DNA from 2 places in the Microbacterium sp. SSM24 genome. Region 1 is predicted to be linked to the other one. Evidence: predicted binding sites of a transcription regulator. Region 1 holds the regulator's gene; the other holds the start of a gene.
The links. Region 1 encodes LexA, which represses DNA repair genes until DNA is damaged. Its sites were predicted from a motif close to TCGAACANNTGTTCGA; they were not measured.

Region 1 (5,301 bases):
CTTGCCGATGATGACGACGTGGTCGACGGCGGGGATGAGCTGAGCGGCGCTGACCCCGCGATCGGTGAGGCGCTGCTTGACGTTGTCGACGATCGCTCCGACCTGGATGCCGACGCCTTCGTCGGTGCGGACGACGAGTCCGCCGCCGTCCGACGTCGCTGCGGTCGTGAGGGCTCGGTGCGCGGCGCGTGTGGCCGTCGCCCAGACGTCGGAGAAGGCATCCGACTCCACGACGCGGGTCACCGCCGTGGTGACGAGGTTCTCGAGGCCGTCGGCGGCGGGCGCCTGAAGCATGGTGAGTGCCTGCGCGGCGCGCGGCGGGAAGCCGTCGATGGAGGCGATGCCGTCGAACACGTCCGCGGTCAGCTCATGGAAGTCGACCTTGGCGTTGACCGCCTCCATCGTCTCGTCGATGATCATCGCCTGCACGGCGGCGTCATCCACGAGCGGGGCGAGGGTCGCCACGAACGCGTCCTCCTCGACCAGCTGCACACGCGCCCACGCCGAGACGATCGACACGGGGACGAGGATCGCCGCGACGATGATGCAGATCGCCGAGACGATCGCGCGCCACCGGCCGCCTGTCGGGCGGCGCGCCGCGGGCCCAGGATCGCCGGCGAGGCGCGCGTTCTCGGACTCCAGCTCGCGGATGCGCGCGGTCAGGGCCTGCGTGTCCGCGGTGTCGATGTCGCTCATGGCGCCATTCTGGCCGACCGGCGGCCCGCTGCGCTAAGGATCACCCGCCACGGGTGATCAGACCGCGCGCAGCACCGCCACGACCTTGCCGAGCACGACGGCGTCGTCGCCGAGGATGGGCTCGAACGCGGAGTTGCGCGGGAGGAGCCAGGTGTGGCCGTCTCGCTGGCGGAACGTCTTGACCGTTGCCTCGCCGTCGAGCATCGCCGCGACGATGTCGCCGTTGTCGGCGGAGGGCTGGGAGCGCACCACGACCCAGTCGCCGTCGCAGATGGCGGCATCGATCATCGACTCTCCCGACACCTTCAGCATGAACAGGTCGCCCTTGCCGACGAGCTGCCGGGGAAGCGGGAAGATCTCCTCCACCTGCTGCTCCGCCGTGATCGGCACACCTGCGGCGATGCGGCCGACGAGCGGCACGAGGGCGGCGTCGCCGACCGACGGGGCGAAGTCGGCCGGATTCTCGGTCGCGAGGCCCGGGAGGTCGATCAGCACCTCCATCGCCCGCGTCTTGCCGGCGTCGCGCCGCAGGTAGCCGCTCAGCTCGAGCTGGTTGAGCTGGTGGGTGACGCTGGAGAGCGACTTGAGGCCGACGGCGTCGCCGATCTCGCGCATGCTCGGCGGATAGCCGTGCCGGACGATCGAGAGCTGGATGACCTCGAGGATGGCGCGCTGCTTGTCGCTCAGGCTCTTGCGGCGCCGCGTCTGCGGTCGCTCGCGCCCGGTGGCGTCGCTCATGTCCGGCTCCTGTCTCACTGCCCGCGGAGGCCCCGTGGAGTGCAGCGGTCTTCGAATGTCGGAGGCCCGTGGTGGGGTACTCGTATCGAAACCGTATCCGGCTTCGACCGTCGAGCAGGGCAGCGTCACCGCGTGTCGCGTTCGATGGATCGTCGTCAGATCCGGCTGTTGACATCCTAGACCATCGAAGATAGCTTCGGTACAGAGGTTCGCATCCCCCGCTCCCGGCCGAGCGGCGGATGCGAACCTCCCCCCACCACGAGGAGCAGATCATGACCGCGATCAGCATCACGACATCACCGGCACTGAACGCACGCGCGTTCGCAGCGGCAGGGCGCGGCACGCGCCTGCGTCTGACGGTGCGCGGACGCCGTGTGCTGGCGACGGTCGCGGCCCTCCCGGCCATCATCGCGATCGCGGTGGCCATGATCTCGGGCGGGTCCGCTCTCGCGTCCCGCGACACAGGCGCGCCGGCCGGCTCCTTCGAGACGGTGACCGTGTCGTACGGCGACTCGCTGTGGACGATCGCAGAAGAGGTCGCACCGCAGTCCGACCCGCGTGACGTCGTCGATGCCATCGTCCGCCTCAACGCGCTCGAGGGCGTGACGCTCCAGGCGGGGCAGAGTCTGGCCATCCCGGCGGAATACGCCACAGGGCGCTGACTCCGCGCTCTACCATGGGAGGGGTGAGTCCCCGCCTCGAAGACCTGCCCCTGCGTGATGATCTGCGCGGTATGACGCCCTACGGCGCGCCGCAGGCGCCGCTGCCGGTCGCGCTCAATGTGAACGAGAACACGCATCCCGTTCCGCAGGAGGTCGCCGACGACATCATGGACTCGCTCGCGCTCGCGCTGGGCGATGTCAACCGCTACCCGGATCGAGAGTTCACCGCGCTTCGCGAAGGATTCGCCGACTACCTGGGTCACGGTCTCACGCGCGAGCAGATCTGGGCCGCGAACGGGTCGAATGAGGTCCTGCAGCACGTCCTCCAGGCGTTCGCGGGGCCAGGACGCACAGCGTTCGGCTTCGCCCCGACCTACTCGATGTACCCCCTCCTCGCGCGCGCCACCGGCGCCGAGTGGATCGCGGGCACGCGAGGCGCCGACTACACGGTCGACGCCTCCGATGCGGCCGTGCAGGTGGCGGATGCCGCGCCCGACGTCGTCTTCCTCTGCGCCCCCAACAATCCGACCGGAACGCCGCTCGGCCTCGACGTCATCGAAGCGGTGTACGACGCGACCGCCGGGGTCGTCGTGGTCGATGAGGCGTACTTCGAGTTCGCGCCCCGCGACGAACGGTCAGCCCTCACCCTCCTGCCCGGCCGGGAGCGCCTGGTGGTGTCGCGCACGATGAGCAAGGCGTTCGCCTTCGCAGGCGCCCGCGTCGGCTACCTCGCCGCCGATCCGGCGTTCGTCGACGCGCTCCGCCTGGTGCGACTCCCGTACCACCTGAGTGCGCTGACGCAGGCCGCGGCATCCGCTGCTCTTCGTCACGCTCCCACGATGCTGAGCATGGTCGATGAGATCGTCTCGCAGCGCGACCGCATCTCGGCCACGCTCGACGCGCTCGGGTACACGCCGCACGCATCCTGGACGAACTTCGTCCTCTTCGGCGGTGTCACCGATCCGGCGGCCACCTGGCGCGCGCTGTACGACCGCGGCGTGCTGATCCGCGACGTCGGGATCGCGCAGCACCTCCGCGTCACGGCAGGCACCGAGGACGAGACGACGGCGTTCCTCGACGCGCTCGCCTCGCTAGGATCGAACGCATGAGCGCCGCTCCGCGTACCGCGTCCATCCGCCGCTCCACGAGCGAGTCCACCGTCGAGCTCGAACTCGACCTCGACGGCTCCGGTCGCAGCCGCATCGACACCACGGTGCCGTTCTTCGACCACCTGCTCACGGCGTTCGCGAAGCACTCGCTCACCGATCTCACCGTGCGCGCGTCCGGCGACACCGACATCGACGCCCACCACACCGTCGAGGACATCTCGATCGTGCTGGGGCAGGCGATCCGCGAGGCCCTCGGCGACAAGTCGGGCATCTCCCGCTACGGAGACGCGCTCGTCCCTCTCGACGAGGCGCTCGCACAGGCCGTGGTCGACATCAGCGGGCGACCCTACCTCGTGCACACCGGGGAACCCGCAGGATTCGAGCACCACCTCATCGGCGGTCACTTCACCGGCTCCCTCGTGCGGCACACCTTCGAGGCGATCGCATTCAACGCGGCGCTCACCGTGCACGTCCGGGTCATCTCCGGACGCGATCCCCATCACATCGCCGAAGCGGAATACAAGGCGTTCGCGCGCGCGTTCCGGCAGGCCAAGGCACTCGATCCGCTCGTCGACGGCATCCCCAGCACGAAGGGTGCTCTGTGAGCTCCAGGCCCCTCGTCGCGGTGCTGGACTACGGTTCCGGCAACGTCCACTCCGCGGTCAAGGCCCTCGACGCGGCCGGCGCGGATGCGCGCCTGACCTCCGATCGCGGACTCATCCGTGATGCGGATGGTCTTGTCGTGCCTGGGGTCGGAGCGTACAGCGCCGTGATGGACGCGCTGCGCGCGAGCCGCGGCGACGAGCTCATCGAGCGCCGACTGGCCGGCGGACGACCCGTCCTGGGCATCTGCGTCGGGATGCAGGTGCTGTTCGAACGCGGCGTCGAGCGCGGCGTCGACACCGAGGGCATGGGGGAGTGGCCGGGAGCCGTCACAGAGCTCGACGCGGCGGTGCTGCCCCACATGGGCTGGAACACCGTCGATCCGGGCGAGGGGTCGCGTCTGTTCCGCGGCATCGAGGATGAACGGTTCTACTTCGTCCACTCGTTCGGCGCGCAGCACTGGACCCTCGATGTCCAGCCGCCTTTCCCGCAGCCCGCCCTCACGTGGTGCACGTACGGTCAGCCGTTCCTGGCAGCGGTCGAGAACGGGCCGCTGTCGGCGACCCAGTTCCATCCCGAGAAATCGGGGGATGCCGGCATCCGGCTTCTCGCGAATTGGATCGACGGCCTCGGCGGGGCTACCCTCTGAGATCGTGCCGTCTACGGGAGCCTCCCTCTCCGAGACCTGCCAGCACGAGGAGCCATGAACGATTTCGCCTCTACGCCCGAGCTGATCCTGCTGCCCGCTGTCGACGTCGCCGACGGCAAGGCCGTGCGCCTGACCCAGGGGGAGGCGGGCACGGAGACGAGCTACGGAGACCCCGTCGACGCGGCCCTCGACTTCGCCCGCCAGGGTGCGCAGTGGATCCACCTCGTGGACCTCGATGCCGCCTTCGGGCGCGGATCGAATGCCGGCATCATGCGCAAGGTCATCAAGCAGGTGCGGGGTGTCCAGGTCGAGCTCTCCGGCGGCATCCGCGACGACCGCACACTCGAGGCAGCGCTCGAGAGCGGTGCCGCGCGCATCAACCTCGGCACCGCCGCCCTTGAGAACCCGGAGTGGGCAGCCGACGTCATCGGCCGCTACGGCGACGTGATCGCCGTCGGTCTGGACGTGCGCGGCACGACGCTCGCCGCTCGCGGCTGGACCCGCGAGGGCGGCGACCTGTGGACGGTTCTCGACCGCCTGGAGTCCGCCGGCTGCAGCCGCTACGTCGTCACCGATGTCACCAAGGACGGCACGCTCCAGGGCCCGAACGTCGAACTGCTGCGCGAGATGACCGCGCGCACGCCCAAGCCGATCGTGGCCTCGGGCGGCGTGTCGAGCCTCGACGACATCGCAGCGCTCCGCGATCTCGTCCCGCTCGGCGTCGAAGGCGCGATCGTGGGCAAGGCGCTCTACGCGGGTGCCTTCACGCTCGCCGAGGCGTTGGATGTCGCCGGACACTGACCCCCGGGCCGACTCGGCCGGAGTCCCGTGGGAGGGTCGCAGC
Region 2 (5,301 bases), 1.3 Mb from region 1:
TCGACGATGGAGGTGGCGCGGCGGTCGGCGATCCGCATCCCCGGCGTGGATCGGCGCGGCGTCGACCTCGCCGTCTACGAATGGGGGCACGGGACGAACCTCGTCGTGCTCGCCCACGGCTGGAACGGCCGCGCCTCGCAGTTCGCGACGCTCGTGCGCGAACTGGTGTCGGACGGCTGGCACGTCGTGGCGTTCGACGCGCCCGCACACGGCGAGTCGGACGGCCGCGGGACGTATCTCGTGGACTGGATCGACGCGCTCGCTGCGCTGCAGCGCAGCCACGGGCGGATCCACTCGGTGATCGGCCACTCCTTCGGCGGGCTGGCGACCCTCGTCGCGATCGCGGAGGGCGTGCAGGCCGACCGGGTGGTGACGATCGCCGCGCCCGGTGACGCCGATCTGCTGCTGGCGCAGTTTCGGACGATGCTCGGGTACGACGAGCGCACCTCCGCCGCACTCCGCGAGCGGTTCGCCGCACGCTACTTCCCCGGTGAGAGCGATCCTTTCGCGCGGTTGTCGCCGCTGCGGCGAGCACTTCCGCCGTCGATGCCGCTGCTCGCGGTGCACGACGAGGGCGATCGCATCGTGCCGTTCGGCGAACTCGCGCGCATCGCCGCCGCCCAGCCGACGGCCCGCACCGTGACGACGAGGGGGTTCGGGCACAACCTGGTGCTGACCGCCGATCCGGTGCTCGACGCGATCGTGGCATTCGTCGGGGAGCGGTCGACGATCCTGCAGCCGCACACCGTGCGCGCGGCGAACTGATCCGTTCAGAACAGCCGTGGCTCACCGGATGCCGCAGCTCGGCCGCGTGAGGTCGTGACGACACCCGCAGCCCGGGCATCCGCGCGCGCGGCGAGTCCGGACACCGGAGTACCCCGCGGGTGATCGTCTTCGGCGCGGCCGTCGAGACCGTGGACGCGCAGCAGCGGCCGCACGCGCTTGGCGAGCCACGCCCGGTAGGCCTTCGGCGCCGTGGTCGACGCGCCGGGGTAGAGGCCGAGGTACGACGACATGAGTTCCGGATGCTCCCTCGCGAGCCACTCCATGAACCACTGCTTCGCGCCGGGACGCAGGTGCAGCGCCCCGTAGACCACCCGCACCGCGCCGGCGGCTCTGATGCGGGTGAGCGCCTCGTCGATCGCCGCGATCGAGTCGGTGAGGTGCGGAATGATCGGCATGAGGAAGACCGTGACGCGGAATCCTGCTTCGGTCGCCGCGCGCACTGTGTCGAGCCGGGCGGCCGCCGTCGGCGTGCCCGGCTCGATCAGGTGCTGGAGGGTCTCGTCGAACACCGCGATCGACATCGCGAGCGACACGTCGACGTGGTGCGCGGCGTCCGTCAGCAGCCGCAGATCGCGCCGCAGCAGCGTGCCCTTCGTGAGGATCGAGAACGGCGTGCCCGACTCGGTCAGGGCGCCGATGATGCCGGGCATGAGCTTGTAGCGGCCCTCAGCGCGCTGGTACGGATCGGTGTTCGTGCCGAGCATGACCGGCTGCCGCGTCCAGGTGCCGCGCCGGAGTTCCCGCCCCAGCACGTCGGCCACGTTGATCTTGACGACGACCTGTGAGTCGAAGTCGCGCCCTGCGTCGAGTTCGAGGTACTCGTGCGTTCCCCGGGCGAAGCAGTTGTGACTGATCACCCCGTTCGCCACGAAGTCGCCCGTCGATGTCGTGATGTCGATCATGTCGATGGTCGCGCCGAGCTCCTCGATCGCAATGACGTGCAGCGGGGTCGTGGTCTTCACCGCCGCGCCGATCATGTCGAGCGTGCGTGTGATGGCGGGCTGGGTCAGGTCGAAGAATCGACGCCTCGCCGACAGCCCCCCTGTGAGCCGGATGCTGACGACCCCGTTCTCACGCGCCGGCTCAGTGGCGAACTCGAACCCGTGCGCGCGGAAGGCCGCGGTGATGGCGAGAAGCACCCGCGGGCTCTTGTTCGAGATGCGGAGGATGCCGCGACTGCAACTGCCCTCCGCATCGAAGACGCCGGCCAGGAATCCGCGTGACCACTCCAGCGAGGGCGTGGTCGGCCACTCCACGATCGAGGTGATGAGCTCGTGGTCGGCTCGCCGTGACGACAGAATCGCGTCCATCGCGCGCCGGGTGGGCGTCGCGGCGGCGAACGAGTGCGATCGCAGTGTGACCCCGGCGGCCGTCAGGTAGGCGTGCGATCGGTCGAGCGCCTCACGATCGGCGAGCGCGAGGCGGAACATGTACGCCGTGTAGCTCCCGCCGTTCGTTCGCGGGTAGTCCCGGCGGAGCATCATGCCGTCGCCGCGGACCATGCCGCACAGATAACCGGTGCGGTAGTCCGATGTCTCCGCCGGCGCAGTCGGCGCACCTCCCGTGCCGAACCCGAGCAGACGGTTGTTCAACGTCAGGAAGGGGCGCTGACCGCTCTGAGCCGGCTGGACGTACTTCCACCCGCGATCGGTCAGGAAGCGATGGTCGCCGCTGGCAACGATCTCGGTCCCGTCGCTGAGGGTGACGCGATACGCGGGCTTGCGCGTTCCCCACTTCGCCGCCACGACCGAGGGCGTGTAGCGCCGGTATGCGCCGTCGCGACGGGTGCCGACGACCACATCGCCCACGCTGATCTCGCGGAGGAGCTTCGTGCGTCCGTCGGCCATCAGGATCGCGGTGTCGGGATGCAGGCAATAAACGCAGGCATGACTGCAGCCGCGGTAGGGGTTCACGGTCCAGTCGAACGGCATCGCGGAGGCGCCGGGAACGTGGTTGAGCGCGGACTTGCACAGCACCTCATGGAACGTGACGCCCGCGAAGTCGGGCGTGGTCACCGATCGGACGAGACCGTTGAGGTGCTCGAGACCGGGCAGGGCCGCGGCATCCGCCACCCCCAGTTCCTGCCCCTGCCACCGCATGACTCTATGGGAACAGATGTTCGATACTCTGTCAACCACGAGAGTCGGAGAGTAGGAAAAACGATGAGGGATGCCGCGCCATTCGGCGTCTCGCCGGTGCAGGGTCCAGAATGTGACCTGTGACGGCCCCCGGACCGCCCGACTCCCCCCTGTCTCGTCGCGCCGCGAGAGCCCTGCGCGACGAGGGTGATCGGCGTGCCCGCACGACGGATTCGACGTCGTTCTCCCCGTTCGTGCTTCCCGACGATCTCGTCGGCGCGGATGCTGCGGCCACGTCGCGGGCGCGAGGTGCGACGCCCGCACCGGGGGAAGCGGACGGCCCGACCCGGCACGCCCGCCCGCGCAGGATCGCTCGCGTCGGCGTGATCGCCGCTGTCGTCGCCGCCGGCGCGCTGCTCGTCGGCGCGGCCGCGGCCGTCACGGGCATGGTGTCCGGCGCAGCGCCCGATGACTCCGCCGCGGCCGCCGCGCACGTGGCCGCCGCTCCGCCGCCCGTGTCGGAGCTTCCCGTCCCGACCGTCGAGCAGACGCCGGTGTCGACGGACATCTGCGCCGATCCGGCCGTGATCGCCGCTCTCGAGGCGAGCGACGACGCCGGTGCGATCGAGGCGGCCGGCGGTGCCGAGTGGTTCCGCATCGCCGTTGCCGGAGGCGCTGCGCCCTGCGTCGACCTCACCGACCCGACACGGCTCTGGGTCGTCATCAACAAGACCCTCCAGTTCGACCCCGTGGACTACTGGCCGGCCGACATGATGTTCCCCGAGGGCGTGCGCAGCCTCGAGGGCGGATCACTGCGGGCGGATGCCTCGGGCGCCCTCACCGCGATGGTGACCGGCGCGCGCGAGGCCGGCGTCGGCGAGATCGCCCTCCTGAGCGGCTTCCGGTCCTTCAACTCGCAGATGGCGACCTACGGCCGCCACGTCGATGCGCGCGGCGTGGAGGGCGCCGATCTCGTCAGCGCCCGACCCGGGTACAGCGAGCACCAGTCCGGATTGAGCGGAGACGTCGTGCCCTGCGCCGGACCGTGCGGAACCCTCGACGACCTCGCGGGCTCCGCGCAGGGGGAGTGGGTCGAGGCGCACTCGTGGGAGTACGGCTGGATCGTCCGCTACGTCGACGGCGCGACGGACGTGACCGGGTACCTGCCCGAGCCGTGGCATCTGCGCTACATCGGACCGGAGCTCGCCCGTGCCTACCACGACGGCGGCTGGACCTCGCTCGAGGAGTTCTTCGGCCTTCCGCCCGCGCCCGCCTACGTCGGCTGAGTGCGCGGATGCCCGGCTGGAGGCATCCGACAAATCGCGGTACTGAGTTCCAGGGACTTTAGGATCCGATCCCACATCGCGGCCGGCGAAGTCGGACCTCACCCTTAGGATTCGAGGAGGGGTCGCCCGTGTCCACGCCGTATCGACGGCGCGGGCGTCCGCTCGAAGACGAGAGGGAGGCGCACATGGAGCGCGACATCTACGACGAGGACCACGAGGCGTTCCGCGACGTCGTCAAGGAGTTCATCAAGCGCTACGCGACCGACGAGAAGCGCAGGCAGTGGGACGCCGACGGCGAAGTCGACCGGGCCACGATGCTCGCGGCCGGCGAGGCCGGCATCATCGGCCTGTCGGTGCCCGAGGAGTTCGGCGGCGCCGGCATGCTGCAGGACTACCGCTTCCGCTCGGTCGTGCTCGAGGAGACCATCGGCGCGGGACTCGGCTCTCTCGCCGGCGCGCTCGGCATCCAGGACGACCTCGCCGTGCCCTACATCGTGCACATGGGCACGCAGGAGCAGAAGGAGAAGTGGCTCCCCGGGATGGCGACCGGCGAGGTCCTCGGCGCGCTCGCGATGACCGAGCCCGGTGCGGGCTCCGACCTGCGCGGCATCAAGACCACCGCCAAGAAGGTCGACGGCGGCTACATCGTCAACGGTGCGAAGACCTTCATCTCGTCGGGCAAGACCGCCGACATCGTGGTGACGTTCGTGAAGACCGGTGAGGGAAATCGGCCGGATGCCTTCAGCCTGCTGATCCTCGAAGACGGCATGGAGGGCTTCGACCACAGCAAGAAGCTCGAGAAGATGGGCTTCCACGGCTGGGACACCGCCGAGCTCTCGTTCGTCGACGTCTTCGTTCCCGACGCGAACCTCATCGGCGGCAAGGAGGGTCTCGGCTTCATCCAGCTCATGATGAACCTGCCCCTCGAGCGTCTGTCGATCGGCGTCGCGGCGGCGGCCGCGTGCGAGGCCGCCTTCGTATGGACGCGCGACTACGTGCTCAGCCGCGAGGCCTTCGGCCAGCGCATCGCCGACTTCCAGAACACGCGCTTCCAGCTCGCCGACATGGCGACGACGGTCGACGTCGTCTGGGCGTACAACGACCGCGCGATGATGCTCTACAAAGACGAGAAGCTCACGGCCGAGGAGGCC

Region 2: OL358_RS05625 (intein-containing Rv2578c family radical SAM protein) is a predicted target of LexA. The motif match lies at 2,894-2,909, and genes of this name have one in related genera.

The regions. Positions count from the first base shown of each region.
Region 1 covers NZ_JAPDNQ010000001.1:2,554,784-2,560,084, forward strand. The annotation lists gene OL358_RS11790 (hypothetical protein) at 1-696, opposite strand, end outside; gene lexA (transcriptional repressor LexA) at 754-1,434, opposite strand; gene OL358_RS11800 (LysM peptidoglycan-binding domain-containing protein) at 1,707-2,096, shown strand; gene OL358_RS11805 (histidinol-phosphate transaminase) at 2,168-3,205, shown strand; gene hisB (imidazoleglycerol-phosphate dehydratase HisB) at 3,202-3,810, shown strand; gene hisH (imidazole glycerol phosphate synthase subunit HisH) at 3,807-4,457, shown strand; gene priA (bifunctional 1-(5-phosphoribosyl)-5-((5-phosphoribosylamino)methylideneamino)imidazole-4-carboxamide isomerase/phosphoribosylanthranilate isomerase PriA) at 4,512-5,258, shown strand; gene OL358_RS11825 (SseB family protein) at 5,242-5,301, shown strand, end outside.
Region 2 covers NZ_JAPDNQ010000001.1:1,226,319-1,231,619, reverse strand. The annotation lists gene OL358_RS05630 (alpha/beta fold hydrolase) at 1-765, shown strand, start outside; gene OL358_RS05625 (intein-containing Rv2578c family radical SAM protein) at 771-2,885, opposite strand; gene OL358_RS05620 (M15 family metallopeptidase) at 3,005-4,150, shown strand; gene OL358_RS05615 (acyl-CoA dehydrogenase family protein) at 4,336-5,301, shown strand, end outside.